3 regions of the Streptomyces sp. M2CJ-2 genome follow, and region 2 is predicted to be linked to each of the others. Evidence: riboswitches for the same ligand, from Rfam matches in the RefSeq annotation. Region 2 holds a riboswitch; each other region holds the start of a gene.

What was found. Region 2 has a riboswitch for glycine ahead of cycA (D-serine/D-alanine/glycine transporter). Riboswitches for the same ligand answer to the same signal wherever they lie in the genome.
Region 1: linked by a shared signal. The riboswitch ahead of gcvP (aminomethyl-transferring glycine dehydrogenase) and the one ahead of cycA (D-serine/D-alanine/glycine transporter) in region 2 are both predicted to bind glycine.
Region 3: linked by a shared signal. The riboswitch ahead of gcvT (glycine cleavage system aminomethyltransferase GcvT) and the one ahead of cycA (D-serine/D-alanine/glycine transporter) in region 2 are both predicted to bind glycine.

The regions. Positions count from the first base shown of each region.
Region 1 covers NZ_JAESIF010000066.1:21,693-23,950, reverse strand. Annotated here, with positions in the region: gene JL475_RS31535 (DNA polymerase IV) at 1-311, shown strand, start outside; gene JL475_RS31530 (PRC-barrel domain-containing protein) at 357-734, opposite strand; glycine riboswitch at 853-949, shown strand; gene gcvP (aminomethyl-transferring glycine dehydrogenase) at 1,122-2,258, shown strand, end outside.
Region 2 covers NZ_JAESIF010000037.1:62,114-64,371, forward strand. Annotated here, with positions in the region: gene cycA (D-serine/D-alanine/glycine transporter) at 1-1,269, opposite strand, end outside; glycine riboswitch at 1,582-1,673, opposite strand; glycine riboswitch at 1,674-1,770, opposite strand.
Region 3 covers NZ_JAESIF010000004.1:29,569-31,826, forward strand. Annotated here, with positions in the region: gene gcvH (glycine cleavage system protein GcvH) at 1-168, opposite strand, end outside; gene gcvT (glycine cleavage system aminomethyltransferase GcvT) at 328-1,455, opposite strand; glycine riboswitch at 1,646-1,743, opposite strand; gene JL475_RS05715 (AAA family ATPase) at 1,961-2,258, shown strand, end outside.

The sequences.
Region 1 (2,258 bases), on a different contig from region 2:
AGGAAGGGCGGCAGACGAGTGCGGAGCGGAGTTGGCCGGCCGGGCACGATGTACGGCACACCGAGTACGGGCACGGGTGGGTCCAGGGCAGCGGCCTGGGGCGGGTCACGGTCCGGTTCGAGACGCCGGACTCGGCGGTGGGGCGGGTGAAGACCTTCCGTACCGACGACCCGGCCCTGCAACCGGCGGATCCGCTGCCACTGGTGGATCGAAGCCCCGGGGAGGGCGAGAGGCCGCGGGCCGACGCGGAGACGGGCGACGGCTCCGGGGCGGCTCCCGAGGTCATGGATCCCGGGCACTCGCAGCTGTGAGTGGGCCGTGGGCTTCGTGCTCCCGGCTCCCGGCTCCCGGGGCCGTCAGGCCGGGCGGTCGTCGCGGTCGGCGAGTTTGCCGAAGTCGCGGTCCGGAAGCGGGGGAGGCGCGGAGATGTCCAGACCGTAGTGGTGGTAGAGCTGGAGCTCCTGCTCCGGGGAGAGGTGGCGGCCCACGCCGAAGTCGGGGGCGTCCTTGATCAGGGCGCGTTCGAAGGGAATGTGGAGACTGCCGTCGATCAGCTCGCTCGGCTCCAGGGGGACGAAGGCGTCCCTGCTGAACAAGCCGGTGCGTATCGCCGCCCACTCGGGTATGCCGGTGGCGTCGTCGAGATAGACCTCGTCGATGGTGCCGATCCGGGTTCCGTTGCGGTCGAACGCCTTGCGGCCGATCAGGTTGCGCGGATCGATGTCGGTCTGCACGGGCCCTCCACTGGTCGCAATCCGCAATCATTCGTCAGCACTACGAAACGGCACAATCGGTCCGGCGGCCACTCGAAGGTCCGGGGGTTGCCCTCGCTGGTACGCTGACAGCGGCTGCTGACCCCGTGCGGGAGAGTCCTCCGGACACCACCGGAGGGCGCCGAAGGAGCAAATCCTCCCCGGAAACTCTCAGGCCCACGTACCGCATGGACGAGGTCACTCTGGAAAGCAGGGCGGGTGTCGACGGCTCCCGCTCTCACCGACGGTGAAAGCCGGGCGCCCTGCGGCGGTCCGGTGAAGCTCTCAGGTTGAGATGACAGAGGGGGAGGCCGTCCGGGCACCCGTCATGGTGCCCCTCGAAGGTCGTCAGACCAGGAGGCCTCCACAATGACCGCCCACCGCATTCCCCTCTCCGAGCTCGAACAGGGAACGCCCTTCGAGCAGCGGCACATCGGCCCCGACCACGAGGCCCGCGCCAAAATGCTCGCGCAGGTCGGCTACGGCTCGCTCGACGAGCTGACGGCCGCGGCGGTCCCGGATGTGATCAAGAACGCCGACGCGCTCGACCTGCCGGGCGCCCGGACCGAGCCCGAGGTGCTGGCCGAACTCCGGTCGCTGGCCGACCGCAACGAGGTGCTCGGCTCCATGATCGGGCTCGGGTACTACGGGACCTTCACGCCGCCCGTCATCCTGCGCAACGTGATGGAGAACCCCGCCTGGTACACGGCCTACACGCCGTACCAGCCGGAGATCTCGCAGGGGCGGCTCGAGGCGCTGCTGAACTTCCAGACCATGGTCGCCGAGCTGACCGGCCTGCCGACCTCCGGGGCCTCACTGCTCGACGAGGGCACGGCAGCCGCCGAGGCGATGGCGCTGTCGCGGCGCATGGGCAAGAACAAGAACGGTCTGTTCCTGGTCGACGCGGACGTGCTGCCGCAGACGATCGCCGTGATCGAGACCCGTGCCGAGCCGACCGGCGTCGAGGTCGTCGTCGCCGACCTGAGCGAGGGCATCCCCGCCGAGATCGCCGAGCGCGGGATCAACGGCGTGCTGATCCAGTACCCGGGGGCCTCCGGAGCCGTACGCGACATCAAGCCGGTGATCGACCGGGCGCACGAGCTGGGCGCGCTGGTCACCGTCGCCGCCGATCTGCTCGCCCTCACGCTGCTGACGTCGCCCGGCGAACTCGGCGCGGACATCGCGGTCGGCACGACACAGCGCTTCGGTGTGCCCATGGGCTTCGGCGGGCCGCACGCCGGATACATGGCCGTGCACGAGAAGATGGCGCGCAGCCTGCCCGGACGGCTCGTCGGTGTCTCCGTCGACGCGGACGGAGACCAGGCCTACCGGCTCGCGCTCCAGACCCGTGAGCAGCACATCCGCCGTGAGAAGGCCACCAGCAACATCTGCACCGCCCAGGTGCTGCTCGCCGTGATGGCCGGGATGTACGCCGTCTACCACGGTCCCGAAGGACTGCGGACCATCGCGTGGCGCACCCACCGTTACGCGACCGTCCTCGCCGAA
Region 2 (2,258 bases):
CTTGAACGTCGACGCCTCGTGCAGGTGAGGACGGCGCTTGCGGTACACGAGGTAGCAGATCAGGATGATCGACCAGACGAACATGAACAGCAGGGCCGAGATGGTGGTCACCAGCGTGAAGGCCTCGATGATCGAGTCGCCCATGGTGACCATGACGACACCGGGCAGCAGGAAGAGGCCGGACAGGAGCAGGGCGTTGACCGGTACCTTCCTGGAGGTGAGCTTGCCGAACCTCGCCGGCGCGTCGCCTTCCTGGGCCAGGCCGTAGACCATCCGTGAGGTCGAGTAGATGCCCGAGTTCGCGGACGAGGCGGCAGAGGTCAGCACCACGAAGTTGATCACGGAGGCGGCGATGCCGAGGCCGGCCAGTGTGAACATCACGACGAAGGGGCTGCGGTCCGGGCTGATCTGGCGCCAGGGCGTGACGGTGATGATCGCGATCAGGGCCACCACGTAGAACAGCATCACGCGTACCGGGATCGAGTTGATCGCCTTGGGCAGGTTCCGTTCCGGGTTCTTGGTTTCCGCCGCAGTGGTGCCGACCAGTTCGATGCCGACGAAGGCGAAGGTTGCGATCTGGAATCCCGCGACGAACCCCATGGGGCCGGTGGGGAAGAAGCCGCCGTCGTTCCAGAGGTTGGAGAAGCTTGCGGTGGCGCCCCCGGGTGCCTGGAAGCCGCCCAGTACCATGCCGAATCCGACGACGATCAGTGTCACGATGGCGATGATCTTGATCAGTGCGAACCAGAACTCGGTCTCACCGAACGCCTTCACCGTGGGCAGGTTCAGGACGATCAGCAGGACGACTGCCGCGAGTGCCGGGATCCACAGCGCGAGCCCTCCCCACCAGTACGACACGTACCCGGCGATCGCGATGACGTCGGCCACGCCGGTGACGATCCAGCAGAACCAGTAGGTCCATCCCGTGAAGAAGCCGGCCCACGGACCGAGAAGGTCCGAGGCGAAGTCGGCGAAGGACTTGTAGCGCAGGTTGGAGAGCAGCAGCTCTCCCATCGCCCGCATCACGAAGAACAGCATCGCGCCGATGATCATGTAAACGAAGATCACTGAGGGGCCGGCCAGCGAAATCGTCTTGCCCGATCCCATGAACAGGCCGGTGCCGATGGCGCCGCCGATCGCGATCAGCTGGATGTGCCGGTTGGACAACTGCCGGGAGAGGTGCTGTTCGCCCGCGGGGGAGGGGGGCTGTCCGGGCTCCGTCCCGGGCGCCGGGGCGGTGGTCGGGACGGCTTTACTGCTGTCGTGCATGTGCGAACCTCGTGGATCTTTGGTGCGTGCGGACCGTGACAGGCGTGTCCTGAGGAGGCGGCCGCACACGCATGGGGGAGCGAGTGGGCACAAAGAGCCGACATGAGTGGTGGGGCGGCCGGCGGGGAGGGTGCCGGGCACGCCGAACACGCCTTCAGGGAGGCGTGGGCCCATGACGGCCGTGGTGGGAAAGCCGGAGCTCAGCCGGGATACCGACGGGTGACCGGCGGCTGGGGGCGGGGTAACGAGAAAACCATCGGGGGATCCTCAAAGGTCGGGCACGGGCAGGAACCCGCGCTGCCGAGTGGAGCCTCCCCCTCTGTCATGCGGCCTGAGAGCTTCGCCGCGGAAGTTCGCGGCTTGCACCGTGGGCGAGGCGCAGGAGCGCCTGCTTTTCAGAGGTGCCTGCCCGAGCGGTAGGGGTGCCTGAGAGTTTCCGGGGAGGTGTTGCTCCTTCGGCGCCCGGATCTGGCTGACCCGGTGCTCTCCCGCAGCGGGATGAGCGGCGATGTGAGGCTAGGCCCGCACCGGCAGCCGGTCAAGACCTGCGAGAACATTGATCATTTACTGTCGGGTAAGGCGGCGTTTCAGGACCGTTTGCGCCTTCCCGAGGACGCGGGCCGTCCCGAAAATCGGGTCCGCCTTGTGCGCCGGCGGCCGGGGCCGCCCCGTTCACGGACGCGGACGTGGGAGAGCCGTCTGCCGCCGTGGCTCTGTGCGGGGAGTGTCGTCCGGGGGTTCCGGCGCCTGGTCGCGAAGACCTCAGCCGTGCGCCCGCTGACCTCGGCGGGCGCACGCCAGAAGACGGCCGGCGCCTCGCTCCGGACCTCGCGGGCGGCGCCGGCCTCCGGGGTTTCGTCGAGCCAGGGAACGCCGCCGACAAGTTCCCTGGTCGGCTTCGGCCGGGTCGAACACGCGATCTTCCAGCAGGCCATTCGCCTGCAGTACGTGCGCGGTGGCAGGCACGGGCCCGGCCGCCGCTGTTGGCA
Region 3 (2,258 bases), on a different contig from region 2:
GGTCTCACCCGCGGTCACGGTGTCGCCGACCCCGGGAAGCTGGACGAACACGATGTCGCCGAGCGCGTTGGCCGCGTGCTCCGTGATGCCGATCGTCGACACGCCGTCCTCGGCGGCCGTCAGCCACTCGTGCTCCTTGCTGTAACGCAGCTGCTGGGGGTTGCTCATGATCTGGATCCTCCTGTGTGCGAGGGACCGCCGGGACCGACGGCGAGGAAAGGGGGTGAAAGGGGTGAAGGGGGGACGGGGGAAATGGGGATGAAAGGGGGCCGGGGGCACGGGGCCGGCTGATGCGGCTGCGCACGCGGCCCACGTCCTAGGACGGTGTCACTTCTGCCGCTGGTAGAACGGCAGCGCCACGACCTCGTACGGCTCGTGGCTGCCGCGGATGTCCACGCCCACGCCCGGGGTGCCCGGCGCCGAGTGAGCCACGTCGACGTACGCCATCGCGATCGGCTTGCCCAGCGTCGGTGCGGGCGCGCCGGAGGTGACCTCGCCGATCACCTCGCCGCCGGACACCACCGGGTACCCGGCGCGCGGGACCCGGCGGCCCTCGGCGACCAGGCCCACCAGGGCGCGGGGCGGGGTCCGCTCGGCGCGGGCGGCGGCCTCGGTCAGGGCGGCACGGCCCACGAAGTCGCCCTCCTTCTCGAACTTCACGACCCGGCCGAACCCGGCGTCGAACGGCGTCAGCGAGGCGCTCAGCTCATTGCCGTACAGCGGCATGCCGGCCTCCAGGCGCAGCGTGTCCCGGCAGGCCAGCCCGCACGGGGCCAGCCCCACGCCCTCGCCCGCCCCGGTCAGCGCCTGCCACACCTCGACCGCGTGCTCCGGCGCGACGAACAGCTCGAAGCCGTCCTCGCCGGTGTAGCCGGTACGGGCGATGAGCGCGGGGACGCCGGCGACCGTACCGGGCAGGCCGGCGTAGTACTTCAGGCCGTCCAGGTCGGAATCGGTCAGGGTCTTGAGGATGCCGGCGGCCTCGGGGCCCTGCACCGCGATCAGCGCGTACGCGTCGCGGTCGTCGCGGACCTCGGCGTCGAAGCCCGCCGACCGCTCCACGAGGGCGTCCAGCACCACCTGGGCGTTGGAGGCGTTGGCGACGACCAGGTACTCGGGGGCCTCGGGCTCACCGAGCCGGTAGACGATCAGGTCGTCCAGGATGCCGCCGTCCTCGTTGCAGATCATGGTGTAGCGGGCGCGGCCGGGCTTGACGGTCCCGATGTTGCCGATCAGGGCGTAGTCCAGGAACCGCGCCGCCTGCGGGCCGGTGACGGTGATCTCGCCCATGTGCGAGAGGTCGAAGAGGCCCGCCTTCGTGCGCACGGCGTTGTGTTCGTCGCGCTCGGAGCCGTAGCGCAGGGGCATGTCCCAGCCGGCGAAGTCGGTCATCGTGGCGCCGAGCGAACGATGCAGGGCGTCGAGCGCTGTCCGGCGGAGTTCGGTACTGCTCATCGGTCGGTCTCCCAGGGCGATGGGGTCCCCCGTCGGCCGGGGCCGGGCACGGGGAGGGTGAGGACGTTCCTCCCCATCTGTCATCGGAACCTGAGAGGTTCGCCATGACCGTCCGCGCAGGGGACGTCACGGCTTGCACCTTGGGTGGAGCCGCCGGAAACTCGCACGGCGGCCCGCTTTTCAGATGTGCCTGGCCCGCGCGGTAACGGTGCCTGAGAGATTCAAGGGAGGGACTTGCTCCTTCGGCGCCCCGGCGAAATATGCCAGGGACTCTCCCGCGCGGATTCAAACGGCCGGTATGCAGTTGGCGCGCTCATCATTGCATGCATCGTGGGGCTTCGGCAGGGGGACCTTTCCCTCGTACGCACAGGGTGTCCAGGCCTGTACGGACGGCTGTGACAGGTCTGTGTCGGGAAACGGACGGAATGAAGAGGCTCCGCCGTTACCGTCTCTTTACACTCGGTGGGGACGGTGCTCAGGCGCCTGCCCCAGGGGAGGACTCACGGTGAACAGGACCACGGCGTACGCCACCACGGGTGTCGCGCCGCCCGGGCAGCAGGCCCCTTCGGCCGGGGAGGCCCACGGCGCGCTGCCGGCGCCCGTCGTCCGCGACCTGCGCGAGAGCGCCGGCCGCGGTCCGCACGCCCTGCGCTTCGGCCCCCGCGACCTCGTGGTGGTCACCGGACTGCCCGGCAGCGGCAAATCCACACTGATGCGGCGCGCGGTGCACGGCACCCGGATCGACTCCCAGGACACCCGCGACCGCTGGGACCGCCGCATGCCGCGCCTCCTGCCGTACGGGG